3 regions of the Halorhodospira sp. 9621 genome follow, and region 2 is predicted to be linked to each of the others. Evidence: predicted binding sites of a transcription regulator. Region 2 holds the regulator's gene; each other region holds the start of a gene.
What was found. Region 2 encodes FliA, which starts transcription of late flagellar genes. Its sites were predicted from a motif close to GCTAAAGTTNNNNNNNNNNCNGCCGATA; they were not measured.
Positions count from the first base shown of each region.

Region 1: a site for FliA is predicted at 5,081-5,108, ahead of flgM (flagellar biosynthesis anti-sigma factor FlgM). Genes of this name have one in related genera too.
Region 3: a site for FliA is predicted at 5,198-5,225, ahead of LRF89_RS08455 (flagellin N-terminal helical domain-containing protein). Genes of this name have one in related genera too.

Region 1 covers NZ_JAJNRD010000015.1:21,957-31,782, forward strand. Annotated here, with positions in the region: gene LRF89_RS08335 (ATP-dependent DNA helicase) at 1-1,228, shown strand, start outside; gene LRF89_RS08340 (DnaJ family domain-containing protein) at 1,225-1,638, shown strand; gene rpsP (30S ribosomal protein S16) at 1,773-2,033, shown strand; gene rimM (ribosome maturation factor RimM) at 2,049-2,561, shown strand; gene trmD (tRNA (guanosine(37)-N1)-methyltransferase TrmD) at 2,539-3,333, shown strand; gene rplS (50S ribosomal protein L19) at 3,351-3,704, shown strand; gene LRF89_RS08365 (hypothetical protein) at 3,697-4,089, opposite strand; gene LRF89_RS08370 (flagella synthesis protein FlgN) at 4,168-4,695, opposite strand; gene flgM (flagellar biosynthesis anti-sigma factor FlgM) at 4,695-5,003, opposite strand; gene flgA (flagellar basal body P-ring formation chaperone FlgA) at 5,168-5,929, opposite strand; gene LRF89_RS08385 (chemotaxis protein CheV) at 6,093-7,028, shown strand; gene LRF89_RS08390 (CheR family methyltransferase) at 7,047-7,874, shown strand; gene flgB (flagellar basal body rod protein FlgB) at 8,016-8,423, shown strand; gene flgC (flagellar basal body rod protein FlgC) at 8,430-8,999, shown strand; gene LRF89_RS08405 (flagellar hook assembly protein FlgD) at 9,017-9,826, shown strand, end outside.
Region 2 covers NZ_JAJNRD010000020.1:26,193-36,018, reverse strand. Annotated here, with positions in the region: gene fliR (flagellar biosynthetic protein FliR) at 1-172, shown strand, start outside; gene flhB (flagellar biosynthesis protein FlhB) at 176-1,351, shown strand; gene flhA (flagellar biosynthesis protein FlhA) at 1,348-3,468, shown strand; gene flhF (flagellar biosynthesis protein FlhF) at 3,475-5,220, shown strand; gene LRF89_RS09700 (MinD/ParA family protein) at 5,259-6,092, shown strand; gene LRF89_RS09695 (RNA polymerase sigma factor FliA) at 6,092-6,835, shown strand; gene cheY (chemotaxis response regulator CheY) at 6,890-7,273, shown strand; gene LRF89_RS09685 (protein phosphatase CheZ) at 7,279-8,064, shown strand; gene LRF89_RS09680 (chemotaxis protein CheA) at 8,104-9,826, shown strand, end outside.
Region 3 covers NZ_JAJNRD010000015.1:38,677-48,502, forward strand. Annotated here, with positions in the region: gene flgK (flagellar hook-associated protein FlgK) at 1-1,060, shown strand, start outside; gene flgL (flagellar hook-associated protein FlgL) at 1,072-2,340, shown strand; gene LRF89_RS08450 (TonB-dependent receptor family protein) at 2,570-4,864, shown strand; gene LRF89_RS08455 (flagellin N-terminal helical domain-containing protein) at 5,317-6,723, shown strand; gene LRF89_RS08460 (flagellin N-terminal helical domain-containing protein) at 7,052-8,530, shown strand; gene LRF89_RS08465 (flagellar protein FlaG) at 8,606-9,019, shown strand; gene fliD (flagellar filament capping protein FliD) at 9,097-9,826, shown strand, end outside.

The sequences.
Region 1 (9,826 bases), on a different contig from region 2:
CGAGGCCCACCTGCTCCCGGACACGGCCGCGCGTTTCTTCGGTCACTCGGTCTCGGCGCGGGCGATCCGCGATCTGGTTCGCGATGTGCGTATCGCCGACCGGCGCGAAGCTGGCGACATGCCGGATTTGCGCGCGGCCATCGATACCCTGGAGGCGGCGGTCGCCGGGCTGCGCCTGGCCCTGGAAGGGGGGGAGCAGCGGGATGCCTGGTACACGGTGGCCGAATCGGGGGGCGCCGAGGCGGCCGAAGCCCTGCGCGGGGCAGCGGCTGGCCTGCAGCAAGCCCTCGCTCTGGTGGCCGAGCGTGGCCCCGAGCTGGAGGCGTGCCACCGGCGCGCCGGTGAGCTGGAGGAGGCCCTCGGCTGCTTCCTCGCCCCCGCGGAGGGCGAGGTCCAGTGGTACGAGACCCGCGGGCGGGGTTTCGCCCTGCACCGGACACCCCTGGATGTGGGCGGCAGTTTTCGCCGGCACATGGAGCGGGAGGCCGATGCCTGGGTTCTGCTCTCGGCCACGCTGGCGGTGGGTAGCTCCTTCGCTGCGTTCCGGGGCCGCCTCGGGCTGGCCGATACGGTGCGCACCGAGCAGCTGCCCAGTCCGTTCGACTACGCCGGCCAGTCCCTGCTCTACTGCCCCAGCGGGCTCCCGTTGCCCAACCAGGCGGGGTACGATCAGGCGGTGGTGGCGCGGGCCCGCGAGGTGATCGACTGCACGCCGGGCGGGGTTTTCCTGCTGTTCACCAGTCATCGGGCGCTGCGCCTGGCCCGCGAGCAGCTGGAGACGGCCCTGAGGCGACCGCTGCTGGTCCAGGGCGATGCCCCGCAGGGGCGGCTGCTGGAGGCCTTCGCCCAAGCCGGCGACGCCGTCCTGCTGGGTACGGCGAGCTTCTGGCAGGGGGTGGACATCCGCGGGGCGGCGCTCTCGGCGGTGATCATCGACCGCCTGCCGTTCGCCGCCCCGGGAGATCCGGTGACCGCCGCCCGGCAGCGCGCGGTAGAGGATGCCGGCGGGGTGGCGTTTCGCGATATCCTCTTACCCGAGGCGGTCATCGCCCTGAAACAGGGGGCCGGGCGCCTGATCCGCGACGACGCCGACCGCGGCGTGCTGATGATTGCGGACCCGCGCCTGCTCGGCAAACCCTACGGCCGACTGTTCCGCAACAGCCTGCCGGCGATGCCGCTGACCCGCCGTGTCGAGGATGTGAAGGCCTTCTGGGAGGGCGTGTTATGAGCCTCATCGACCGGATTGCCGAACGCCGACTGGAAGAGGCCGTGGAGCAGGGCGAGCTCCAGGACCTGCCCGGCGCCGGGCAGCCGCTGGAGCTCGATGACGACTCCATGATCCCCGAGCATCTGCGCACCGCCTACCGGGTGCTCAAGAACGCCAACTGCATCCCACCGGAGTTGGCCGAGCGCCAGGAGATCCGCAGCCTCGAGGACCTCATCGACGCCCTCTACGCCGATGCCTCCGCCGAGGCGGCGGAGCAGCGCAGCCAGGCCGAGCGGCGGCTGTCGCTGCTGCGCGCCCGGCTCGAGCGCAGCGGCCACGACGCCGATGCCCTGTACGTCGCCGAGCAGGGCTACCGGGATCGGTTGCTGAGGCGTTTCAGCAACGCCGATCCGGAGGACGGCGCCGACTGAGCGAGGCGCTTTTCTCCGTGCAGACCCTTCCCTTCAGTGACAAAGCGAGTACAATGCCCGGTTTACTCAAGTACGTATCAGAAGCCCCGCCGCGGGGCCGATGACTCAACGTAACGGGAATCGCAAGGGCGCATATGGTTACCATTCGACTGGCAAGGGCGGGCGCGAAGAAGCGGCCCTTCTACCACATCGTAGTTACCGAGGCGAAAAAGCCGCGGGACGGCGCCTTCATCGAGCGCCTGGGCTACTTCAACCCCGTGGCCTCGGGGCAGGAGGCGCCGCTGAAGCTGGACGTCGAGCGCTCGAAGGCGTGGATCGCCAAGGGTGCGCAGCCGACGGAGCGTGCGGCTCAGCTGATCCGGCAGGCCGAGCGCGCCGAGCAACCGGCTCAGTAAGCCGGTCCGCGGTCCATGCCGGATCGTGAGCCCAGGCGGGTCGTCGTCGGCCGGATCGTCGGGCTGTTCGGTGTGGCGGGGTGGGTCAAGGTCTACTCCTACACCCAGCCGAAAACCAACCTGTTCGCTTACGCCGACTGGAAGCTGGCCACCGCCGACGGCTGGCGGGCTGTTCGGCTCGAGGCGGGGCAGGAGCAGGGCAAAGGCCTGATCGCCCGGGTCGCCGGCATCGATGATCGCGACGAAGCGCGGCAGTGGGTTGGCAGCGACATCGCGGTAGCGCGGGAGCTGCTGCCGGAGCCGGATCCCGGCGAATACTACTGGGTCGATCTGCAGGGGCTGGCGGTGCGCACCGTCGACGGCGTCGAGCTGGGGGCTGTCAGCCACCTGTTCGAGACCGGCGCCAACGACGTCATGGTCGTGCGCGGCGAGCGAGAGCGGCTGATCCCGTTTACCCTCGACCACGTCGTTCAGCGGGTCGATCAGCAGGAAGGCGTCATCGAGGTTGACTGGGACCCCGAATTCTAGGCGCATCGACGTCGTCACCGTCTTCCCGGAGATGGTCGAGCAGGTGGCCCGGTTCGGGGTGGTCGGCCGGGCGGCCGAGCGGGGCCTGATCGAGCTGGCTGCGTGGAACCCGCGGGACTACGCAACCGATCGGCACGCCACCGTGGACGACCGGCCCTACGGCGGTGGTCCCGGCATGGTGATGAAGGTCGAGCCGCTGCGCCGGGCCATCCAAGCGGCTCGGGCAGCGGATCCGCGCCCGGCCCGGGTGATTCACCTCAGCCCCCAGGGGGCGCGGCTGGATCAGGACGGGGTGGCGCGCCTGGCGGCCCGCGAGCGGGTGATCTACCTCTGTGGCCGCTACGAGGGCATCGACGAGCGGCTGCTCGAGGCCGAGGTGGACGAGGAGCTGTCCATCGGCGACTACGTACTCAGCGGCGGCGAGCTCGCCGCCATGGTCGCCATCGACGCCACTACGCGGCTGGTCCCGGGGGCGCTCGGGCACGAGGACTCGGCGGCCGAGGACTCCTTCGCCACCGGGCTGCTCGACCATCCGCACTACACCCGCCCGGAGGTCTACGAAGGGCAGGGGGTGCCGGAGGTGCTGCGCTCCGGGGATCACGGGGCGGTGGATACCTGGCGGCTCAAGCAGGCCCTGGGGCGGACGTGGCTGCGTCGCCCGGATCTGCTCGCCGGGCGGGAGCTGGACGAGCGGCAGCGCCGCTTGCTGGATGAATTCATCGTCGAGCACCGCGCAGGGGCGCGGGCCGGCAACGATCACGAAGAAACGTAGAACCGAGGGGAATCGTCATGAACGTCATCGACGAACTGGAGCGCGAGCAGATCGAGGCGTGCAAGCACACGGTGCCGGAGTTCGCCCCGGGCGACACCGTGCTGGTGCAGGTGTGGGTGCGTGAGGGCGGTCGCGAGCGCGTCCAGCCCTTCGAGGGTGTCGTCATCGCCAAGCGCAAGCGCGGCCTGAACTCCTCGTTCACCCTGCGCAAGACCTCCCACGGCGAGGGCGTCGAGCGGGTCTTCCAGACCTACAGCCCGCAGATCGAGAGCATCAAGGTCAAGCGCCGCGGCGACGTGCGCCAGGCCAAGCTCTACCACCTGCGCGAGCTCAGCGGCAAGGCGGCGCGCATCAAGGAGAAGATCAACTAAGGGCTTCGATTGCCCGGCTCATCCGGCTGGCGGCGGGCTCGTGGGCGGTATCGCGCACGGACTCCGCCGCCCGCTCCGGATTGTCCAGGATCCGTTCCCGGGTCTCCTCGGCCAGGGCGCGGGCTTCCTCCCGATCTCGTGGCACCTCGCCGGTGGCCGAATCCGGCCCCGAGGCGTTGACCGCCACCGGGTCGCTGGCGCGCACCGACTCCGCATCCCGGTTGCCGGCCGCCTCGGTGCGCTCCTCCCGGATCCGTTCCGTCCCCGTTGTCTCCCCGTCCCGTTCCGGGCGCAGGGCCTCCTGGCGACGCTGCTCGGCAGCGTGCTCGGCGTGGTGGGGGCGGATCGCTTCGTGGCTGGCCGTGGCAGGGTCGATCTCGGTCATGGCTGCCTCCGTCGTTCCATCCCCTGAAGATAGCACGCGGGCCGCGGCCCGGTTCGGAGGTTGCCGGAGCGGGTATTGTCAGGCGCGCGTGATGCGCCGGGAGCGGTCGCTGGCGGTGTAGCCGCCGTGGGTGCCGTAGGTGAGTTCATCGGCCCGCTCGTGGGCGCCGGTGGCCAGGTCGAGCAGGCGCCGGGTATGGTCGAGGTTGCGGTGGATGAGGCGGCCATTGGCCTCGTTGCGGGCCTGGATGGTGCGCAGCAACTGCTCCAGCTCGCCCCAGGCGGAGCGCAGCGACTCCGGTGCAGTACGCAACACCGCCCGCACGCCAGCGGTCCCCGGCGGATAGCCGGCTTCGGTGAGAACCCGCCGCAGCTGCTGCTCGGCCTCTTCCAGGGCCTCGACCTGGGCGCCCTTGCGGCGCAGGAGCTCGTCGAAGCCGTTCAGGTCCCGGTCGATCAGTTGCCGGGCCTCGGCCTCGAGGGTGGCGGCGAGTTCCCCGGCGCGCGCCTGGCAGCGCTCGACGCGCACGGCCAGGCGCTGCGCCAGCTCCGCGTCCAGCGTCTGGCGCGGAAAGCGGTCAGAGCGGCCGTGCTCCGCCGGCGTCATCACGACTCGACCAGCGCCTCAAGCTCAGCGAACTTCTTGGCGACTTTCTCGGCGTCCACCGGGTAGTCGCCGTTGGCGATCCGCTCCTTGATGGCTTCGACCCGATCCCGGTCGACTTCCGGGGTTTGGTCGATGCGTTCGCGGACCGTCTGCAGTCGTTCCGAGGTCTCGGCCTCGTCGGCGCCGCCTGCGCCCCGGGGCGGGGCGTTCGACGCCTCGTCGGCGCCGCCGCTCTTCGGGCCCTTGCCCGGCTGGGCGGTCGCGGGTCCGACGGGGCGCGGACCCCCTCCTTCGATCGGATTGGACATCGGGCTCTCCTCAAAACCTTTCCTATGCGGGCTGCAGCGCCGCTCCCTGGCCTGCATGGACCCGTGCTATCCGTATCTATCGGCGGCCCGGGCAGGAACTTGAGTCCTGGTTCCGGTTACTGTGACCCAGGTTGCCACTGACGGCAACTCCCGCCGCCTGCGGCCTAATCGCCGACCCGGACCTGGCCCTCGCCGACGACCCGTGCCTGGATCTCCCGTCCGGAGTCCAGGTTCTCCACCCGGATCCGGTCGCCTTTCTGGCCGTGCTCCAGGGCGCGGCCACGGCTGCTGATCTGGATGGCATCGCCCCGGCCGGCGGCGATGGTGACCCGGTCGTTGCGCTCGACCAGCGTCGGGGGCTGCACGTGGTTGCCGGTCACGGCCACCCCCTCGCGCAGGCTCCGGCGTACCTCCTGGCCGACCAGATCGCCGGCGTCGCGGTAGAACTCGCCGCGGACCCGGCGCGCATCCCGCGTAGCGGTGCGCAGATCCGCCGCCGCGAGCCGCTGTCCGCGGCGCAAGCTGCGTGCGGCCACCACCATCTCCGTCTTCAAGGTGGTTTCCATGCGCACGTAAACGGTCCAGGGTGCCTCTCCGCTGCAGCGCACCCCCACGGTACCGGCTTGGTGGGGGCTGCGCCCGCGGGGGATGAACCCCTCCAGCTCGCCGTCACACGCACGCAGTTTCAACCGGCCGTCCACCCCGCGGGCCTCGACCTCCACCTCGTCGTACTCGCCGGCCAGCGCCTCGCGCAGGAACACCTCCGCCGTCTCACGGATGGCCTCCGGCGACTGGGTGCTGGCCTGCGCCGCCGCCGGGGCCAGGACCGTCAGCGCCAACAATACGACGGCCAGGCGCCAGGCGGGCGACGGTCGCGCACTGCGCCCGACCCTGCGGGCGGGGGTGGCGCCGGCGGGTCTGCTCATCGGTCCGCGCGCAACCTCCATTCGGTTGGTGATCCTCCGGAGAAATATGCAAAGGGTGTGCCGCGGCGTCGGCCGCTTTCCCTGATCCGGCTACCGGATTAACATGACGCCAACGGGCGGGGGCCAGCCCCCGGGACGTACGCCGATAAGGGAGCCGTCAGCGATGGCCGGAATCATGAGCTCCGTCGACCAGCGGACCCAGCTGGCTGGCCATAACCGCATGGAGCTGCTGCTGTTCCGTTTCGAGGGGCGGCAGCGCTACGGGATCAACGTGTTCAAGGTCCGCGAGGTCATACCGGCCCCGGAGCTCAGTTACGTGCCGCATGCCCATCCGGCCTCCCTCGGCATCGCCTACGTCCGCGGCCACACCCTCTCGGTGCTCGATCTGAGCTACGCCACCGGCAACGGCGCCATCACCAAGGAAGAAGGCAACTACATCATCGTCACCGAGTACAACCGTCAGGTCCAGGGGTTCCTGGTCGGCGGGGTGGACCGGATCGTCAACATCAACTGGCAGGACGTGCTGCCGCCGCCGAGCGGGGGCAGCGCCGGCAGCTACCTGACCGCCGTGGCGCGCTACGACGGGCAGATGATCCAGATCGTCGACGTCGAGAAGGTCCTCGCCGAGGTTCAGCGTGCCGGCGGCGCCGATCCGGAGGTCACCGAGGGCGGTGGCGTGGATCACGCCGAGGGCTCCGAGGCTTACAAGGTCCTGGTGGTGGACGACTCGGCGGTCGCCCGGGGGCAGATCAAGCGCACGCTCGAGGAGATCGGTGTGCGCGTGGTCACCAAGAACAACGGCCGCGAGGCGCTGGAGCAGCTGCGCACCTGGAAGGATCAGGATCCCTCCGGGCTCGACGATCTGCTGATGGTGGTCTCGGACATCGAGATGCCGGTGCTCGACGGCTACACCCTGACCCGATCGATCCGGCAGGATCCGGGGCTTGCCGGGGTCCACGTCCTGCTCCACTCCTCGCTCAGCGGTGTCTTCAACACCGAGATGGTGCGTCGCGTGGGGGCCGACGAGTTCCTGGCCAAGTTCCACTCCCGGGAGTTGGCCGAGCGGGTCGGCGCCCGGCTGGCCGAGCGAGGGGGATGAGCATGCAAGGAGGACGGTTTGGCCGCGCTTTCCGTGGGTGAAGAGGAGTACCAGGCGTTCGCACGGTTCCTGGAGCGCGCCTGCGGGATCGTCCTTGGGCCGAGCAAGCAGTACCTGGTGGCCAGCCGGCTCGGGCCGCTGCTCGAGGCCGAGCGCATCCCGGATCTGGCCACCCTTGTCCAGCGGCTCGAGCAGCGCCCCACCGCCGATCTCAAGGGGCGGGTTATCGAGGCGATGACCACCAACGAGACCCAGTGGTTCCGCGACCGCTTCCCCTTCGACGTCCTGCGTCGGCACCTGCTCCCCGAGATGGAGCGCCGCCGCGTCTGGCCGGTGCGCATCTGGTCCGCGGCCTGCTCCTCCGGGCAGGAGGCGTACTCGATCAGCATGACCGTCGACGAGTACAACGACAGCGGCGGGCGTATGGAGGCCGAGATCCTCGGGACCGACATCTCCACCGCGATGGTCGAGGAGGCGCGGCGGGGGCGTTATACCGCCAACGTGGCGCGCCGCGGGCTGGCGCCGGAACGCCAGCAGCGGTTCTTCGATGCCGTCGGCGAGAACACCTGGGAGGTCAAGCCCGCCGTGCGCCGGCGGACCAGCTTCCGCGTCCACAACCTGCTGGAGAGCTACGCCGGTCTGGGTCGATTCGACATCGTTTACTGCCGCAACGTGCTCATCTACTTCGGCTGGGACTCGCGGCGGGATATCGTCCAGCGCATCGCCGAGGTGACCCGCCCGGGCGGGTACCTGATCGTCGGGGCGTCGGAGTCCCTCGCCCGGCATTCCGACGAGTTCGAGCTGGTCCGCCTCGATGGCGGTGTGGTCTACCGGCGCCGCGGCTGACGGACAGACCCTGCCGCCGGGCGGCAAGCGCTTGCCGCCCGTTGCCGCCTTCTTCCGGCTTAGTCGTTGATCCGCCAACCCCGCGTGCCTGGCACGCGATCTGCATAAAGGTCCCGTGAACGAACACCACGGGAGTCCGCCATGCGGATCGGCTTCGATCAGGCCTTCTCGGTACCCGAGCAGGCCATGCGCCTGCGCGGCGAGCGGCACGAGCTGCTCGCCTCGAACATCGCCAACGCGGACACGCCCGGCTACAAGGCGCGTGATATGGATTTCCGCGAGGCCATGCGCCAGGCCAGCGAACCGCAGCCCCAGCCGTTGCAGGCGACGCATGCGCAGCACGTGCAACCGCCGCCTTCATCCACCATGGCGGCAGGCGATCCGAAATCTTTATACCGGGAGCCCCACGCCGCCTCGCTCGACGGCAACACCGTCGAGATGCACGTCGAGCAGGCCAAGTTCGCCGAGAACGCCGTGAACTACCAGGCCGCCGTGGACTTCCTCAACGGCCGGATCCAGAAGCTCACCGGCGCCATCCGAGGGGAGTAAGCGAACATGTCCTTGATGCACGCCATCGACGTCGCCGGCACCGGGATGAACGCCCAGCAGCTGCGCCTGAACACCGTGGCCAGCAACCTGGCCAACGCCGAGACGGTCGCCTCCAGCCCCGAGGAGGCGTACCGCGCCCGGCAGCCGGTTTTCGCCGCGGCGCTCCACCAGGCCCAGGGCGGCTATCCGCAGGGCGGCGGACCGCAGCCGGCGCAAACCCCCGGCTGGGCCGAATCCGGCGGGCCGGTGGATCGGGTCAGCCCGGTGAGCTTCCAGCGTCAGTTCTTTGGCGGCGAGCCCGCCGGTGTGCCGGCGGCCGGCGACCCTTGGGCCAGCCCGTCGCCCAGCGTGCCGGTCTTCATGCCGGGTGTGGTGGAGAGCGACGCCGAGATTGAGCCGCTGTACAAGCCGCACCATCCGCAGGCGGATGACGACGGCTACGTCTACCGCTCCAACGTGAACTCCGTCGAGGAGATGACCAACATGATCTCCGCCTCGCGGTCGTTCCAGAACAACGTCGAAGTCATGAACACCTCGCGGGATCTCATGCTCGAGACCCTGCGCCTCGGCCGCTGAATCCGGGAGGAGCGACCATGCTCGATCCGAGCCAACTGATGGGCGGGGCCGCCGGTGGCGGCCAGAAGGCCCCCAAACCGCCGAACGCCGGTGACGGCGGATCCGGTAAGCCGGGCGGCGGGGCCACGCAGGGCGTCGCCGAGGGTGTGCAGGCGGCGCAGAAGGCGGCCGAGAAGCCCGTGGGCAGTGGCCCCGCCGGCGGTTCGCGCGGCGAGCCGTCCGGTTCGGTCGCCCGGTCGGGCTATGAGGCGCTGCCCGAGGATCTGCGCAGCATCCCCGACGAGAAGGACGACGGCGACCCGCAGAGCATCGGCCACGAGGACTTCCTGGAGCTGATGATGGTCCAGCTCGAGAACCAGGATCCGACCGACCCGCAGGACACCGAGCAGATGATGGGGCAGATCGCCCAGTTCACCACGGCCTCGGGGATCGAGCAGCTGCAGTCGGACTTCCGCGAGTTCTTCGAGCACATGCGCTCGGATCAGTCGCTGCGCGCCTCGCAGCTGGTCGGCCGTGAGGTGGTCACCGAGAGCCGCGAGGCCTATCTGCCCGAGGATGGGGAGATGGAGGCGCTGCTCCAGCTCGAGCGCTCGGCCCCCAATCTGACCGTCGAGATCGAGAACGAGGCCGGAGAGCGGGTCCATCGTGAGCAGCTTGGCGAGATGGAAGAGGGCGAACACCCCTTCACCTGGGACGGTACCGACAACGACGGCCAGCGCATGCCCCAGGGCACGTACCAGGTCAACGCCTACGTTGAGGACGGTGATGAGCGCGAGCCGGTGCCCACCCTGGTGGGTGCGCCGGTGACCAGTGTCTCGGTGGGGATG
Region 2 (9,826 bases):
CGCGCCGCAGATGAACGTCTTCTCCGTCGGTCTGCCGCTGACCATCCTGGTCGGCGGCGTCCTGATGCCCATCCTGGTCCTGCCGGCGCTGCCGGCGCGCATGGCCATGATGTGGAGCGAGGCGTACAACACCATCGGATCGTTGCTCGGTACACCGGGGATCGGGGGGTAGGCCGTGGCCCAGGAGAGCGAAGACGGGCAGGAAAAAACCGAGGATCCGACCCCGAAACGGCGCGAGGAATCGCGCAAGAAGGGGCAGATCCCGCGCTCGCGGGAGCTGACCACCATGCTGGTGCTGCTGGTGGCCGCCGGCGCGCTGCTGGCGCTCGGTCCCTTCATGGGCGGTCAGCTGACGTCGCTGCTCGAGTGGTCATTCACCATTGATCGTAGCCACATCTACGATCCGGGGATCCTCATCGAGCGGCTGCACGAGGCGCTCGGGCGGGGGTTGCTCACGGTGCTGCCGTTCATCGCCGTGATGCTGCTCGCCGCGCTGATCGCCCCCACCGCCCTGGGCGGGTGGAGTTTCTCCTTTCACCCGATGCAGCCCAAGCCCGAGAAGCTCAGCCCCATCAAGGGGTTTCAGCGCATGTTCGGGACCAAGGCGGCGGTGGAGCTGGGCAAGGCCCTGGGCAAGGTGCTGGTCATCGGCGGCACCGCCGTCGGGCTGTTCGTGCTCTTCTGGGACAACTTCTACACCATGAGCCGGGCCCCCCTCGAGCCCTCCATGGCCGAGGGCATGCGGCTGTTCTACATCTTCTTCTTCCTGCTGGCACTGTCGATGCTGGTGGTGGTGGCCATCGACATCCCCTACCAGATCTACGACCACACCCAGAAGATCCGCATGACCCGCCAGGAGGTCAAAGAGGAGTTCAAGCAGACCGAGGGCAAGCCGGAGGTCAAGCAGCGGGTCCGCGAGCAGCAGCGGGAGATGACCAACCGGCGGATGATGGAGCAGGTCCCCGATGCCGATGTGGTCATCACCAACCCGGCCCACTACGCTGTCGCGCTCAAGTACGATCAGTCGTCCATGCGTGCGCCCACGGTGGTGGCCAAGGGCGCCGACCTGCTTGCTGCGCGCATCCGCCAGATCGCCGAGGAGAACGACATCCTGATCTTCCAGGCCCCGCCGCTGGCACGGGCCTTGTATCATTCCGCCGATCTGGACCAGGAGATCCCGGGCGCGCTCTACTTCGCCGTCGCCCAGGTGCTGGCCTACGTCTACCAGTTCCAGGCCGCGCAGCGCCGCGGCTGGACGCCGCCGCAGCGGCCCGAGCCGGAGGTTCCGTCGGGCTACGACGCCGGCGGCGGTGCACCATCCGATGAGCCAGGAGGGGATAGCCGCCGATGAATTCGGCCATCGCCGATCAGATCCGCAGCCTCGGCTCCCGGGGGCTGGGTACGCCGCTGCTGGTCATTGCCCTGTTGGCGATGATGATCGTGCCCCTGCCGCCGCTGGCGCTGGACATGCTGTTCACCTTCAACATCGTCCTGTCGCTGTCGATCCTCCTGGTCACCGTCTACATCATGCGGCCGCTGGAGTTCGCGGTTTTCCCGACGATCCTGCTGGTGGCCACGCTGCTGCGCCTGGCGCTGAACATCGCCTCGACGCGGATCATCCTCCTCGACGGTCATACCGGCACCGACGCGGCGGGCAACGTCATCCAGTCGTTCGGCGAGTTCGTCGTTGGCGCCAACTACGTGGTCGGCTTCGTGGTCTTCGCCATCCTGGTGATCATCAACTTCGTCGTGGTCACCAAGGGCGCCGGGCGCATCTCCGAGGTCTCGGCGCGCTTCACCCTGGATGCGCTGCCCGGCAAGCAGATGGCCATCGACGCCGACCTCAACGCCGGGATCATCAGCCAGGAGGAGGCGCGCAACCGGCGCCAGGAGGTGGCGCAGGAGGCCGACTTCTACGGCTCCATGGACGGTGCCGCCAAGTTCGTCCGCGGTGACGCGATCGCCGGCATCCTGATCCTGCTGATCAATATCGTCGGCGGGCTGATCATCGGCATGACCCAGCACGGCATGCCGGCCGACGAGGCCGCCCGCAACTACACCCTGCTGACCATCGGCGACGGCCTGGTGGCGCAGATCCCCTCGCTGGTGCTCTCCAGCGCGACGGCCATCCTGGTCACCCGCCGCTCGGATACGCGGCGGATGACCGACGACATCATGGAGCAGCTGTTCAGCAACCCGCGGGTGCTCTGGGTCGTCGCCGGGATCATCGGCCTGCTTGGTCTGGCGCCGGGGCTGCCGCCGGTGCCGTTTCTCTTCTTCGCCGGGCTGTGCGCGCTGGGGGCGTGGTACGCCGGCAGGCGCGAGGCCGAGGCGGCCGCCGCGGCTCAGCAGCCCGCGGCATCCGAGCAGGCCGATGCCGAGCGGGAGGACCCCGAGCAGAAAGAGCTCACCTGGGACGACGTGCCCCCGGTGGACCCGGTGGGCCTGGAAGTGGGTTACGGCCTGATCCCGCTGGTCGACCGCAATCAGGGCGGGCAGCTGCTGACCCGGATCAAGGGGGTGCGCAAGAAGCTCTCCCAGGACCTGGGCTTCCTGGTCCAGCCGGTGCACATCCGCGACAACCTCGATCTGGGACCCAACGTCTACCGGGTCAGCATCCACGGCGTACCCGTGGCCGAGGGCGACGTGCAGCCCGGCCGCGAGCTGGCCATCAACCCCGGGACGGTCCACGGCGAGCTCTCCGGGACGCCGACCAAGGATCCGGCCTTCGGTCTCGACGCGGTGTGGATCGAGCCGTCGCAGCACGATTACGCGCAGACCCTGGGCTACACGGTGGTGGACGCCAGCACGGTGATCGCCACCCATCTCTCCCAGGAGGTGCAGCGCAACGCCCATCAGCTCTTCGGCCACGAGGAGGCGCAGAAGCTGCTCGACATGCTCGGCCAGAGCCAGCCCAAGCTGGTCGAGGAGCTGGTGCCCAACACCCTGAGCCTGTCCACGGTGGTCAAGGTGCTGCAGAATCTGCTCGAGGAGGGCGTGCCCATCCGGGACATGCGCTCCATCGTCGAGGCGCTGGCCGAGCACGGGCAGAAGACCAAGGACCCGGGGCAGCTGACTCAGCACGTGCGCGAGGCGCTCAGCCGCATGATCGTCCAGGAGATCGTCGGCATGCAGCGCGAGGTGCCGGTGATCACCCTGGAGCCGCAGCTGGAACAACTCTTGCTTAATTCCGTGCAGGGTGCCGGGGACGGGGGCGGCGGCATCGAGCCCGGGCTGGCCGAGCGCATGCAGCGCTCGATCGCCCAGGCGGCGGAGCGTCAAGAAGCCGCCGGTCAGCCCGCCGTATTGCTGACGTCACCGCCGCTGCGCCACTGGCTGCGGCGGCTGTCCCGCAACGTGGCGTCGGGGCTTTACGTCCTGTCCTACAACGAGGTCCCGGATGACCGGCAGGTGCGCATCATCGCCAACGTCGGTCAGGGGCAGGAGGAATCGGGCAAGCAGGGGTAACGCACCATGCGAATCAAGCGAATCTTCGCCGCCAATACCCGCGAGGCGCTGCGCAAGGTCAAGGAGCAGCACGGCCCGGATGCCGTGGTGATCTCGTCGCGCAATGTCGACGGCGGCGTCGAGGTGATCTCGGCGGTGGACTACGACGAGCGCGCCGTTCAGGCGGCGGCCCGCGCGCAGGATCCGCGGGCCGCCGAGATCCCGCCCCTGGACGGCTCGCCGGGCCCGCGCCCCGGTGAGCCGGACCTGCCCGCCGCCGAGGACGAGCCGTCCGGGCAGGCGGAGCCGGCCGAGGATGAGGCCGGCCGTGCTCGCGAGGCGGCACTGGCCCGCCTGCGCAGTCTGCGCGCCGGTGGTGCGGTGGCCGACGACGCCCTGCCGCAGCGTGAGGGGGGCGGCCCGTCCCGCGGGCGGCCGCGCATCGACACCGGCGCGGCGGAGCGGGCCCGTGCCAACGCGGCCGCCCATCGCAGTTCCGGCCAGGAGCGCAGCGGCGGCGAGCGCCGCGAGCCGCGTATCGATCTGCGCGTCGGCGGCGCCGACGAGGACGCCGAACTGTTCGACGCCCTCAGCCGCGAGCACCAGGAGGTGGAGCGCAAGCGCGCCGAGCAGCCGCGACGCGAGCCGGCCTCCCGGCCGGCGCGTGGTCGGGGCGGGGCGGCCAGCGGCGGCGAGCCCGGTGGCGACCGGGGCCAGGGGCTCGGCGGGGTCGAGCACGCCGCCGCCATGGGGGCCGCCGCCGAGGCGGCCAGCGCCGGCAACCAGGAGGGCCCGTCTACCGGGGGTGGCTCCGGTGCGAGCCGCCGTCGCGTCGAGGAGGAGCCGGCCTTCCAGGAGATGCGCGAGGAGATCCGCACCCTGCGCAGCCTCTTCGAGAACCAGCTCTCGCTGCTCGAGTGGAACCGCATGGGTCACCGCCACCCGGCCCGAGCCACGGTGATCAAACGGCTCACGGATCTCGGCATGGGCACCGAAGTCAGCCGCAAGCTGGCCGATCACATTGGCGGCGACGAGAACCCCGACACCGCCTTCCGCAAGGCGCTGGCCCTGATCGCCCGGCACCTGCCCATCGCCGGCGACGAGATCGTCGACCGCGGCGGGGTCTACGCCCTGGTCGGCCCCACCGGCGTCGGCAAGACCACCACGGTGGCCAAGCTGGCGGCGCGCTACGCCCTGCGCCACGGCCGCGAGCAGGTGGCACTGGTGAGCACCGACAACTACCGGGTCGGCGCCCAGGACCAGCTGCTGACCTACGCCCGCATCCTCGATGTGCCCGTCTACACCGCCACCAACCGCCATGAGCTGCGGACCATCGTCGACGATCTGATGGACCGCGGCCTGGTGCTCATCGACACCGTGGGCATGAGCCAGCGCGACGTGCGTCTGGCCGAGCAGTTCAAGACCCTGGGCAGCGCCGAGGGGCTGGTGAAGACCTACCTGGTGCTCTCAGCGGCCACCCAGATGGCGACGCTGACCGAATCGGTCAGCGCCTTCGCCGGCGCCGAGCCGGTGGGCTGCATCTTCACCAAGGTCGACGAGGCCTCCAGCCTGGGCGGGGCGATGACCTGCGCCCTGCGCACCAAGCTGCCTATCGCCTATCTGGCCGTGGGGCAGCGGGTGCCGGAAGACCTTCAGGCGGCCAGGGGTGATACACTCGTGCACCGGGCGTGTGCGCTGCTGGACGAGCACGTTCAGGAGGCCGACGAGGAAGCCCTGGCATTGGCTCTCGGTGGGGGAGGCGCATGTTCCTGACAGAGCCAGGCCTCGATCAGGCGGCGGGGTTGCGCAGGATGGCGAAAACCAGACCGGTCAAGGTGGTCGCCGTCACCGGCGGCAAAGGCGGGGTCGGCAAGACCAACGTCTCCGTGAATCTGGCCACTGCGCTCAGTCGCATGGGCCAGGAGGTGATGCTCTTCGACGCCGATCTGGGGCTGGCCAACGTCGACGTGGCCCTGGGCCTGTCGCCCAAGCTCAACCTCTCCCACGTGCTCGCCGGCGAGGCGAGCCTCGATGAGGTCCTCGTCGAGGCCCCCGGCGGCTTTACCATCGTGCCCGCCTCTTCGGGCACCCAGCGCATGGCCGAGCTCACCGCCGCCGAGCACGCCGGGCTGATCCGCTGCTTCAGCGAGCTCCAGCGCGAGGTGGATGTGCTGCTCGTCGACACCGCGGCGGGCATCTCCGAGAGCGTGGTCAGCTTCGTGCGCGCCTGCCGCGAACTGGTCATCGTCGCCTGCAATGAGCCCTCGTCGATCACCGATGCCTACGCCCTGATCAAGGTCCTCAACCGCTACGGGGTCGAGCGCTTCCACCTGGTCGCCAACCGCGTGCGCAGCCGCCGCGAGGGGCAGATGCTGCACCAGAAGCTGGCCGTGGCCACCGAGCGCTTCCTCGACCTGAACCTGGACTTCATCGGCGCCATCCCGGAGGATGATCGCCTACGCCGGGCGGTGCAGAAGCAGCAGCCGGTGGTCGAGACCTACCCGAACAGCCCCTCGGCGCGGGCGTTCGGTGATCTGGCGCGGCGAATCGACGCGTGGCCGACCCCCTCGGGGGCCACCGGGAACCTGGAGTTCTTCGTCGAGCGACTGATCGAATACAGCAGCATGGGGGGAGAGGTGACCTGATGAATGGTCACGCGATGTACACCGCGGTGGCACAGCAGGGCGACGAGGATCTGGTCACCCGCCACGCCTCGCTGGTCAAGCGGATCGCCCACCATCTGGCCAGCCGCCTGCCGCCGAGCGTGCAGCTCGAGGACCTGATCCAGGCCGGTATGATCGGCCTGCTCGAGGCGGCGCGCCAGTACGACTCCTCCCAGGGGGCGAGCTTCCAGACCTACGCCGGCATCCGCATCCGCGGCGCCATGCTCGACGAGATGCGCCGGCTCGACTGGACGCCGCGTTCGGTCCACCGCAAGGGCCGCGAGGTGGCCGAAGCCATCCGCAGCATCGAGCACCGGACCGGGCGGGATGCCCGCGACCACGAGGTGGCCGAGGCCCTGGGGATCTCGGTGGCGGAATACCACAATATCCTGCAGGATGTGTCCTCGGCGAAGGTCTTCAGCATCGACCAGGAGGATCCGGGCACCGGCGAGCCCCACGAGCCCGCCGGGCACGACCCCGGCCCCCTGGCCATGCTGCAGGACGAGGCGTTCCAGGGCGAGCTGGCCGAGGCGATCCGGGAGCTGCCCGAGCGCGAGCGCCTGGTCATGGCGCTCTACTACGATGAGGAACTCAACCTGCGTGAGATCGGCGAGGTGCTCGGGGTCTCGGAGTCGCGGGTCAGCCAGATCCACGGCCGGATCATGCTCAAGCTGCGCAACCGTCTCGGGGAGTGGCGGCGCGAGCAGCAGGAACGAACGGCGTAGCACGGCTTTGGCAAGGCCTCGAGATAGGGGGGCAATGTGGCAGCGGACAAGAACATGAAGATCCTCGTTGTGGACGATTTCTCCACGATGAGGCGGATCATCAAGAACCTGTTGCGCGAACTCGGCTACAACAACGTGGTCGAGGCCGACGACGGCAACACGGCGCTGCCCATCCTGCAGAAGGGCGGGATCGACTTTCTGATCACCGACTGGAACATGCCGGGCATGACCGGTCTGGAACTGCTCAAGCACGTCCGTGCCGACGCCAATCTCAAGGACCTGCCCACGCTGATGGTCACCGCCGAGGCCAAGCGCGAGCAGATCATGGAGGCGGCGCAGGCCGGGGTGAACGGCTACATCGTCAAGCCCTTCACCGCGGCGACGCTGCGCGAGAAGATCGACAAGATCTTCGAGCGGGTCCAGGCAGGCGGGGGATGAGCAGCATGCGCCGGGAGCAGGGCAGCAGCGGCGCCGACCTCGAGGCGTACCGCCGCGCCGCGCAGCAGTTACTGGAGCACGTCGACGCCGGGGACAGCGAGGGTGCCCAGACGGTCATCGACGACCTGACCCACCTGCGGGAGACCGAGCTCTTCCGCGAGCTGGGGACGCTGACCCGGGATCTGCACGAGGCGATCAAGGCGTTCAACTACGACGAGCGCCTGGCCGATATCACCTCCCAGGAGATCCCCGATGCCCGCGAGCGCCTGAACTACGTCATCACGATGACCGAGCAGGCCGCCCACCGCACCCTGACGGTGATCGAGGGCAGTGCGCCGCTGGCGCAGGAGCTGGCCGAGGAGGGGGCACGGCTGGCGGAGCGCTGGCAGGCCTTCCAGCGCCGCGAGCTCAATGTCGAGGACTTCCGCGAGCTCTCCCGCGAGCTGGATGGCTTCCTCAACCGGGTCCAGGCAGACAGCCGGCAGATCAGCGATCAGCTCAACGAGGCGTTGATGGCCCAGGACTACCAGGACCTGACCGGGCAGATCATCCGCAAGGTCATCGCCCTGGTCGAGGAGGTCGAGTCGAACCTGGTCCAGCTGGTGCGCATCTCCGGGCAGCGCTTCGAGGAGGAAGGCCAGCAGCCCTCCACCCGGCCGGCCGAGGACGCCGAGGTGGCCAGCGAGCGGATGCGCCGCGGCGAGGGGCCGACCATGCCCGGCAAGGGTGGCGACGACGTGGTCAGCGGGCAGGACGAAGTGGACGATCTTCTGTCGAGCCTGGGGTTTTAGCCCGGGCACCGAGAAGCCCAACAACAGCGGAGGCCGAGCATGGCCATCGACCTCGACGACGACATCGTGCAGGACTTCCTGGTCGAGTCTCGGGAGATCCTCGACCGGCTGGGCGAGCAGCTGGTGGATCTGGAGCAGCACGGCGAGGACCAGGATCTGCTCAATTCGGTCTTCCGCGGCTTCCACACCATCAAGGGGGGCGCCGGGTTCCTCGGGCTCGATCCGCTGGTTGAGGTCTGCCACCGCACCGAGGACGTCTTCAACCTGCTGCGCAATGGCGAGAAGCAGGTCTCGCCGGAGCTGATGGACACCGTCCTGCGCGCGCTCGATGTGGTGGTCGCGCAGTTCGGGCAGATCGAGAACGGCAGCGACCCGGAACCGGCCTCGGCGGAGCTGCTCCAGGAGCTCGACCGGCTCAAGCAGGCGGATGCCGGTGCGCCGCCGGCCGCCGCCGCAGGGGCAGCGCAGGAGCAGCAGCCGGCCTCCCAGCAAGAGCAGACCGGCGACGACAGCGACGCCGAGTTCGATGAGCTGCTCACCGCCCTGGACGACGGCGACGAGGCCGCCACCTCCGGAGGCGGCGACGAGATCACCGACGCTGAGTTCGAGCAGCTGCTCGACGAGCTCCACGGCAAAGGTCAGCACCAGGGCAAGCCGGTGGCCGAGGATCCGGCCGCGGAGGCCGCCGAACCGGCCTCGGGCGGCGGGGACGACGAGATCACCGAGGAGGAGTTCGAGCAGCTGCTCGACAGCCTCTACGGCCCCGGAGCAGCGCCCGGCAAGGACGCGTCGCCGCCGGCGGTCGAAGGCGCGGGCGACGATGCGCAAAGCGCTTCGGCGCCGCCCCCACCCGGCGCGGCCGCGGCTGGCGAGCCGCAGGCGGGCGAGCCGCAGGCGGCCGACGCGCCGGCGGCCCCCCGGGAGCCCGAGCCGGCCGCTGCGGCGGAGTCGACCCCGGCGGCGCCGCAGGCCGATGCCCCCGCCCGCAAGCCGGCCGCCGGCGGCGGCCAGGGTGGTGGGGGCGGTGGTGGTGCCGGTGCCGACAAGGGTGGCACGGGTGCCGATGCCGGGGGTGGCGGCAACAAGGTCGAGGCCTCGGTGCGGGTGGATACCGCCAAGCTCGACGAGATCATGAACCTCGTCGGCGAGCTGGTGCTGGTGCGCAACCGCCTCTCCAACCTGCGCAACGAGCTCGACGACGATCGCCTCGGCCAGGCGGTCAGCGATCTGGAGCTGGTCACCTCCGACCTGCAGTCTTCGGTGATGAAGACGCGCATGCAGCCGATCAAGAAGGTCTTCGGCCGTTTCCCCCGGGTGATCCGCGACCTGGCCCGGCAACTCGACAAGGAGGTCACGCTGGAGACCCGCGGCGAAGACACCGACCTGGACAAGAACATGGTCGAGGCCCTGGCCGACCCCATGGTCCACCTGGTGCGCAACGCCGTGGATCACGGCGTGGAGTACCCGGATGAGCGCGAGGCCGCCGGCAAGCCCCGCCAGGGCACGGTGACCCTGTCCGCCGAGCAGGAGGGGGATCACATCCTGCTGACCATCGCCGACGACGGGCGCGGGATGGACCCGGACAAGCTGCGCGGCCTGGCGGTGAAAAAGGGCATGATGGACGAGGAGTCGGCCTCGCGGCTCGATGACAAGGAGGCGTACAGCCTGATCTTCCACGCCGGGTTCTCGAGCAAGGAGGAGATCTCCGACGTCTCCGGCCGCGGCGTGGGCATGGACGTGGTCAAGAACAGTCTCTCGCGGC
Region 3 (9,826 bases), on a different contig from region 2:
GGCCGGGGTCTCCGCCCACCGCGGCAACGCCGGCGAGGGCCAGCCGCAGGTGATCGTCGACGAGGAGCGTATCGGTGAGCTGCGCCGCGAGAACTACCAGGTGCGCCTCGTTGACGGGCAGTGGCAGGTGGCCACTCAGGACGCCAACGAGGTGCGTACCCTCGGCCAGGGCGGGGATGCCGACATCCAGCCCGACGCGGACGGCGGCTACCGCTTCGACGGGCTGATCCTCTATCCGCCGGAGTCCGGCGACGGCGCCGTCGAGGAGGGCGACCGCTTCCTGATCCAGCCCACCCGGGACGCGGCTCAGGGGATCGAGGGCCGGCTCGCGCGGCCGACCCAGGTGGCGGCGGCCGCACCGGTGGTCACCGGCGAGGCGCCGCGCGCCGACGGTCAGACCGAGAACACCGGGCGCGCGCAGATCGGTCCGCCGGATGTCGGGCGGGCCGAAGGCGTCATGGCAGCCCTGGAGGAGGGGGGTGCCCTGCAGCAGGGAGTCGAGATGACCTACGCCGATGACGGCACGTTCACCGTGACCATCGGTGGCGAGACGGCGGGCACCTTCGACTACGCCCCCGAGGACATCGAGCGCGGCCAGGTGGTGAACCTGGCCGAGGACGTGGAGCCGGCCGGCAGCGCCCAGGCCGAGACGCTGGCGGCGCTGGATGTCTCGGTGCGCATCTCCGGCGTGCCGGATGACGGGGATCGCTTCGGGCTCTATGGCAACTACGAGGGCGTGGGCGACAACACCAACGCCCTGCGCATGGCCGAGCTGATGGAAGAGACCGTCATGGACAACGGCAACAGCACCTTCCAGGAGGCCTACAGCGCCATGGTCGGCGAGCTCGGCGGCTTCAGCCAGCGGGTGCAGACCAATCGCGATGCCCAGGAGGCCCTGCTCAACCAGGCCAAGGAGCAGTGGGAGGAGCTCTCCGGCGTCAACCTGGATGAGGAGGCGGCCAACATGATGGAGTATCAGCAGGCCTACCAGGCCGCCGCCCAGATCATCACCAGTGCCGACGAGGTCTTCCAGGAGATGCTCAACGCGGTGCGTCGCTAAGGGGGTGAGCCGTGCGCGTATCCACGAGCCACATGCAGAACACGGCCGTTCAGAACATGACCGGCCAGCAGAGCGAGATCAACGACACGCAGACCCAGCTCTCCAGCGGGCGCCGGGTGCTGCGGCCGTCGGATGATCCCACCTCGGCTGCGCGCACCCTGGATCTCAAACGGGCCACCGAGTCGGTGGAGCGGTTCAACCGCAACGGCGATCTGGCGCGGACCCGGCTGTCCATGTCCGAGTCCGCCCTGGAGCAGGCCGGCAACGAGCTCCAGCGCATCCGCGAACTCACCGTCCAGGCGGCCAACGGCAGCCAGGACGCCGACACCCGCAGCTACATCGCCGCGGAGATCGAGGAGCGCTACAAGCAGCTGGTGGAACTCGGCAACAGCCGCGACGGCAATGGGGAGTATCTCTTCTCCGGCTCGCGCACCCGCACCCAGCCGTTCAATATGGGCACCGATGGCCACGTGACCTACCACGGCGACCAGAACAGCCGCGAGGTGCGCATCGGGCCCGGACGCCAGATCGGCGTGGATCACTCCGGCTTCGACGCCTTCATGAAGGTCCCCGACGGCAACGGCCAGTACCAGGCCTTCCAGGGCGAGGAGAACCGCGGCACCGGCGTGGTCAGCGTGGTCGACGGCAAGGTCCGGGGCCTGGATGCCGAGCAGTACCGCGTGCGCTTCGCCGAGGACGCGGACGGAAACACCCGCTACGCCATCCAACGCACCCACAACCCCGAGGACGAGAACGCCTGGGAGTGGGTGAACGGCGAGAACGGCGGGCCGCCGGCGGTGGAGGACGCCCCGCTGTATGAGCCGGGGGCGACCATCGAGGTGGACGACGGCGTCCGGGTGAAGATCGAGGGCAACCCCGATCCGGGCCAGGGGGGGTTCGAGGACGGCGACCGGTTCACGGTCACCGGTAGCCGATCCCAGTCGATCTTCGCCACCGTCAATGAGCTCATCGGCGCCCTTAAGGAGGGTGAGGGGCCCGACTTCCGCAACGCCGCCGACCGCGCCCTGGGCGATCTGGACCTGGCCATGGAGAACACCTTCCGGGTGCGGGCGGAGATCGGCGCCCGCCTGTCCACCCTCGATAGCGAGAAGGCCAGCAACGAGGCGGCGATCATCGACCTCAAGCAGGCCACCTCCGACGAGCGCGACCTGGATTACGCCGAGGCCACCGGCCGCTTCAACCAGGAGCTCACCGGGCTCGAGGCGGCCCAATCCACCTTCGGCCGCGTGCAGAACCTCTCCCTGTTCGACTACATCTAGTCTCTCCCGCCAATGCGTTGCCTGGCCGGGCCGGCGTGCCGCGCTGGTGCCGGTCCGAGGGGTGCCGTGGCCGCCCGGGTTTGCGCAAAGTCAATCCCTTGGGGTTCCGGTTATCGAAAACGCCGATGGGAAAGGCCTGCCGGCGGCATGGCCGTCTCTTGGAAACGCGAATCGTTATCACTAGTATACGTATTGCGCACATCGGCACGGATAACAGAACGAGGGGATTATGAGTCAGACAGTAAGGCCTTGGGGGGTTGCGGCTGCTGCGGTCCTGGCAGGGGGCGCCCTGAGCGCGGCGCACGCGGAATCCGGCGATGCGGAGACCCGCCTGCTCGATCGCATCATGATCACCGGTGGCCCGGACCGGGTGCAGGATACCGCCGGCTCGGCGCAGGTGCTCAGCCGGGAGGATATCGATCGGCAGGGGTACACCGATCCGCACCGCATCCTGCGCCAGATCCCCGGGGTCAATGTCGCGGAGGAGGAGGGCTACGGCCAGTTCCCGCACATCAGCATGCGCGGCGTGAACCCGGAGCGGAACGCGCGCATCACGGTCATGGAGGACGGGGTGCTGACGGCTTCGCCGGCGCCCTACGCCGCACCGGCGGCCTACTATTTTCCGCCCATGGGGCGCATGGACAACGTCGAGGTGCGCAAGGGCTCGAGCGCCATCAAGCACGGCCCCTACACCGTCGGCGGCGCCCTGAACATGACCTCCACGCCGATCCCCCAGGAGCGCTCCGGCAAGGTGGAGGGGCGCCTGGGCTCGGACAACGGGCGGCGCGCCCACGCCCACATCGGCGGCCGCGAGGGGCAGTTCGGCTGGCTGCTGGAGAGCTACACGGAGCAGAGCGACGGCTTCAAGGAACTCGACCATCCGCTCTCCGGGGATCAGTCCAACAAGCCCAACAATCCGGTGCCGAACACCGGCTTCGACCGCAACAACTTCGTCGCCAAGGGGATGTGGGCCAGCGACCCCACCGCCGAGGTCTACCAGGAGGTGGAGTTCAAATACGCGCGCGATCGGCGGACCGTCCACGACACCTACCTGGGCCTGCTCCCCGACGACTTCGACGACAACCCACACCGGCGCTACGCGGGCTCGCAGCTCGACGAGATCAACACCGAGAACGACCTCTACCAGGTCCGCCATTACTTCCAGCCCACGGTGGATACCGACGTCACCACCACGCTCTACCGCACCGATACCGTGCGCAACTGGTACAAGCTGCATGAGGTGGATGGCGGTAGCGGTGATTTTACGGGCATCTCCGACATCCTCCGCGACCCGGGCGACCACGAAGACGAACTGGCCTGGATCCTCGGTGGCTTCGACACCGCCTATGACGCGGGGCTTAGCATTGACGACGACGCCCGCGGCAACGTCCGCGCCAACAATCGCGAGTATTACGCCCAGGGCATCCAGGTGCAGGCCGGCCACCTCTTCCAGGCCTTCGGCTGGGATCACGACATGGAGGTGGGCTTCCGCTACCACGAGGACGAGGAGGACCGCGAGCAGTGGCAGGACTCGTTCGAGATGCAGAACGGCATGATGGTTCTCGACGAACACGAGGAACCGGGTGAGACCACCAATCGGGTCACCTCCGCCGAGGCCTATGCGTTCCACGTGCAGAACACCATGGAGCGCGGTTCGTGGACCCTGGTTCCTGGTGTGCGTTACGAGAACATCGATGTGGATCGCAAGCAGTGGGATGGTCCGGGGCGCACCACCGCCAACCTCGATGCGGACGGTTCCTACTCCAACACCTATCGGGTTTGGGTCCCTGGCATGGGCGCCACCTACGCCATCGATGATCAGTGGAGCGTCCTGGGCGGGGTCCACCGCGGGTTCGCGCCGTCGGGTGCCGACCCGCAGGCCGATGAGGAGCGCAGCGTCAACTACGAGGCCGGTTTCCGGTTCAGCGACATGTATACCCAGGCGGAGGTCATCGGCTTCTTCAACGACTACTCCAACATCAATTACGAGTGCACCAACGTCGGCGGGGCCTGCCAGACCGATGATGAACTGGTCTCGGCTGGCGAGGTTCACGTCTGGGGCCTGGAGGCGCTGTGGATGCACGATCTGGGTCAGAGCCAGGACCTGCCCGTCCAGCTCCCGGTCAGCGTCAGCTACACCTTCACCGACAGCGAGTTTCGTCAAGACATCGACGATGGCCCCAATCAGCTGGCCAACGCCCGCAAGGGTGACCGCCTGCCGGAGATCCCCGAGCACCAGCTGAACCTCAGTGCCGGCGTGGGCCAGGCTGACTGGCGCGTCAACCTGAACGCCAACTACGTCTCCGAGACCCGCGCGCTGGCGGATCGGGACTACGACGATCTGAAGATCGACTCCCGCTGGCTGTTCGATCTCTCCGCCCACTATCAGCTGATGGACAATGTGCGGTTGCTCGGGAGCATCGAGAACCTCACCGACGAGACCTACGTCGCCCACCACCGCCCGGCGGGGGCACGGCCCGGCGCGCCGCGGACCTACTGGGCGGGGATGCGCGTCGACTTCTGATCCCACGTCACGGGTCACCCGTAGCTTAGGGGGTGCTCATGCCTGCCGCCTTGGCGGCTTCCTCCAGCCGAACGATCGGCGCCTGATTGCCGGGGAGGGCATCCTCCCCGGCACTTTTTTGCCCGCCTCACGGGTCGCGGCGCGACCCGCTCTTGCCGCTGCGCTTGCCGCCCGCCGCCGTCGGGTCACCCTCCGTGGTGCTCTCGGTTGCCTGTCGTGGCAACATGCTGCCCCTGAATACCCTGCCCAAACAGTCAGATACGAGGATGTGGCCCCTGCTTGCCGCTCTGTGCCACCGGATTGCCGCGTATGGAAAATTTTTGCCGCCAAAGGGGTAAAGCCTTGCCGCCGATCGCCGATACGGTAAGTGAAGGCGAAAGACTGGGTACCGGCAGGCGGCAAGAGCTCGCCGCCGGGGCCTTCCAAACAGCGGAGCACAAGGAGCAAAGGCAATGGCACAGGTCATCAACACCAACATTGCGTCCCTCACCGGTCAGCGGCATCTGAGCGCCAGTCAGGGCGAGCAGCAGCAGGCCCTGGAGCGGCTCTCCTCGGGCAAGCGGATCAACTCCGCGGCCGACGACGCCGCCGGCCTGGCGATCAGCGAGCGCTTCACCTCGCAGATCGGTGGCATGAACCAGGCGGAGCGCAACGCCAACGACGGCATCTCCTACGCCCAGACCGCCGAGGGCGCCATGGAGGAGATGGGCAACCTCCTGCAGCGGGTTCGTGAGCTGGCGGTGCAGTCGGCCAACGACACCAACACCGCCGAGGACCGCCAGGCCCTGGAGGCCGAGGTGCAGCAGGCGGTGCAGGAGATCGACCGGATCGCCTCCAGCACCCAGTTCAACAACCAGAACATCCTGGACGGGTCGCTCGACGAGCTGGTCTTCCAGGTGGGTGCCAACCGGGCCCAGAGCATCAACACCAGCGGTGTCGATGTGCGTGGCCACAACCTCGGCGCCGAGATCGGCGAGGGGCAGGCGGTGCAGCGCGTTCTCGATGAGGAAGGCAACTACGGCGATCTGGACCTGGATGGCTCGATCAACATCAACGGGCTGGATATTGACGTCAGTGGCTCGCGCAACGTCTCCGACGCCATGGACGCCATCAACGCCCAGTCCCGTGCCACCGGTGTGACGGCGTTCCGCGCTGACCGGGCCACCACCGAGTCGTTCGACTTCAACAATGACGGTGGCGCCAGCCTGGAGATCAACGGCACCACCATCAGCATCGGTGAGGATGCCGGCGTCGGCGAGTTCGTCGACGAGGTGAACGCCGCCTCCGGCGACACCGGCGTCCGTGCCGAGATGGACGGCGACCAAGTGCGCTTCGTCTCCGAGTCCGATTTCCGCATCGAGCCGGGTGACGACAGCCCCATCGGCGATCTCGGGCTCGAAGGCGAGGAGAGTGGGATGCGCTTCGAGCGCGGCATCCAACTCTCCACCGACCTGGGCCAGCGGATCGACGTCAATGGTGACGCCGACACCCTCGGGGCGCTCGGGATGTCCGACGAGCAAATGGAGATGAGCCGTCACCGGGTCAGCGGGCCGGATGCGCTGAGCGTGGCCACCCGGACCGACGCCGATGACGCCATCCGTACGGTGGACTTCGCCCTGGGGCAGATCAACGACGCCCGGGCCGACCTGGGTGCGGTGCAGAACCGCTTCGAGGCCACCACCAGCAATCTGCAGAACGTCTCCGAGAACATGGAAGCTTCCCGTTCCCGGATCCTGGATGCGGACTTCGCGGCCGAGACCGCCGCCATGACCCGCGCCCAGGTGCTGCAGCAGGCCGGTACCTCGGTCCTGGCCCAGGCCAACGAGGCCCCGCAGAACGTCCTGACCCTGCTGCAGTAAGACCCGAGGCGGAGCCCGGCTGACCCCCCGGGCTCCGCCACCGGCTCGCTGACCCCGAGACCGGTGCCATGACCCGCAGCAGATTCGGGATTCTTCCGTGAACGGACGCGGATAAAGAGAAGGAGGTGAGACCCCGGGCCATGACCTGAACCCACGCGGGCCGACCCCGGCGGTGACCGTTGGTGGACAACGGAACCGTTAAAGCTTTGCCAGGGAGCGCCGATACGTTTGGGCAAGAGCGCGAGACGCGAGCCCAAGCGAACAGGTTCGCTCGTGCTGGGGTCAGCGAAACGGCGCCGTAACGGCGTCAGACGTGAGGAGACGGGTCATGGCACAGGTGATCAACACCAACGTTGCATCGCTGAACGCGCAACGGCACTTGAATTCTTCCCGGGGCGATCAGGAGGTGGCCCTGGAGCGGCTCTCCTCGGGGCTGCGCATCAACAGCGCCCGGGACGATGCGGCTGGGCTGGCGATCAGCGAGCGCTTCACCGGCCAGATCAACGGCATGGATCAGGCCGCCCGCAATGCGAACGACGGCATCTCGTTCGCCCAGACCGCGGAAGGCGCCATGGAAGAGATGAGCAACCTGCTCCAGCGGGTCCGCGAGCTGGCGGTGCAGGCGGCGAACGACACCAACTCGCCGTCGGATCGCGCCGCGCTCGACCGCGAGGTGCAGGCCGCCGTGCAGGAGATCGGCCGGATCGCCGAGACAACCCAGTTCAACCAGCAGAACGTGCTCAACGGCACCCTGCGCGAGCTGGTCTTCCAGGTCGGGCCGAACCGCGGCCAGACCATTAACGCCGGCGGCGTGGACGTCCGCGCCGAGAACCTGGGCGCCAATGTGGCCGAGGGGCGGGCGGTGCATCAGGCCGCCGGTGGTCCCGGTGTGGAGCTCCCGGGCGGGCTGCAGGTCAACGGTCACGAGATCGACCTGGGCGATGCGCGCGGGCTCAACGACGTGGCGCGCGAGATCAACGAGCGCCAGGCCGAAACCGGCGTGTCCGCCATGCGCGCCGACCGGGCCGAGACCCAGGCGGTAGAGTTTGACGGCTTGGGTGAGGGCGAGCGCGGTCAGCTGCGTATCAACGACCACGCCATCGAGCTTGACGAGAGCGTCACGGACATCGGCGAACTGGCCGCCCGGGTTAACGACCGGGCCTCGGAGACCGGGGTGCGCCTGGAGAACGGGGAAAACGGCTGGTCCTTCGTCTCCAACAGCGACTTCGAGCTCGAGTACTTCTCGGACGACGCCGAAGATGCCATCGGTGTTGGTGGGACCGAGATCGGCCAGGGGCTGGATCGCGCCGACGAGGAGAGCACCGGGCTCATCGTCGAGCGCGGCATCACCCTCTCCACCGAGATCGGCGGCGAGCTGCGGGTCGAACCGGTGGATGGCGACGACGATGCAGACCTGGGGCAGATCGGCCTGAAGAACTGGCAGCCCGGCGATGACTACGAGGACCTGCAGGCGGAGGCGTACACCATCGGCGGGGTCGACCCGGTTGATGTGCGCACCCGCGAGACCGCTTCCGATACCATCGTGGCGGTGGACTTCGCCCTGCAGCAGATCAACAACACCCGGGCCGATCTGGGCGCGATCCAGAGCCGTTTTGACGCCACCATCAACAACCTGAACATCTCCTCGGAGAACCTGAGCGCATCCCGCTCGCGGATCCTGGATGCCGACTTCGCCGAGGAGACGGCCGAGATGACAAGGACGCAGATCCTGCAACAGGCGGGGACCTCGGTGCTGGGTCAGGCCAACGAGATCCCGCAGCAAGTGGCACAGCTGTTGCAGCAGTAACGACGGCCGGGACCTCCGGGGAGCCTTCCGGAACCCGGCCCAGGGGCCTGGTAGCAGGGCCGGTCGGGAGGCTGTATGAGTGAAATGCACAAGGTGAGTTCCGTGACCAGCAGCATCAACTGGTCGCGGCCAACCGAGCAGGGGGACGGGGGGCGCCTTGCCCCCGAGCAGGACACGGCAGCACCGGTCCCCGCCGCCGAGACGGAAGAGCGCTCCCGCGTGCCGTTGTCCGAGCTCGAGCCGCTGGATCACTTCAAGGCGGAGGATCCCCAGGCGCTTGCCCGGGCGGTGGAGCGCATGGAGCAATTCATGCAGCGCGTCGGCCGGGACCTGGAGTTCCGGGTCGACGACAACACCGGCAAGACGGTGGTCACTGTCTACGTCCGCGGCACCGACGACGTGGTCCGTCAGATCCCCCCGGAAGAGATGCTGGCCATCGCTGCGCGCATGCGCGAGGTTCAGGGGCTGCTCTTCAACGGGGAGGCCTGAGCGTGGCCGGAACGCATCCGCCGCCGGAAGGGTCCACCGGGCAGGCCCGCTAGCGATACCTCGAGAGGTGACCCGATATGGTCTCACCGCTGGATCAGATGCCGAACATGCCGAGCCAGATGGACGTCGGCTCCGGCATCGACACTAACAAGATGGTCCAAGACCTGGTCCAGGCCGAGCGGGCACCCACGGAGCAGCGCCTGGGCCGGCGCGAGGAAGAACTGCAGGAGAAGCTCGAGGCCCTGGGGCAGATGCGAGGGGTCATCGGCGAACTCCAGGAGGCCGTCCAGGGGCTGGGCGATCCCGGCGCTTACTCCGGCATCGATGCGGAATCGAGCAACACCAGTGTGGCCGGGGTCTCGGCCAGCGAGGAGGCGCGCCCGGGCCAGTACGACGTGGAGGTGGAGCAGCTGGCGCGGACCCAGCGCATCGCCACGGCCAGCGGCGTGTTCGAGGACAGCGCCGATCCGGTCGGCACCGGCCGGCTGATGATCACCGACGGCCAGGGCAACGAGCAGGCGGTCACCATCGACGAGGAGTCGGCCACCCTGCTCGGCATCCGCGACGCCATCAATGCCCAGGCCGAGGGCGTGCGCGCCTCGGTGGTCGATGATGGCGCCGGGCCGCGGCTGGCCCTGGCTACCGAGCAGACCGGTCAGACCAATGCCATTACCCAGATCCGCGCCGAGCAGGATCCGGAAGCGGACGAGGGCGATCTCTCCGCCCTGCAGTACAACGTCGCCGATCCCCAGACCGGCGAGCCCGCCGGCGCCTTTCAGGAGATCCGCCCGGCCAGCGACGCCGTAG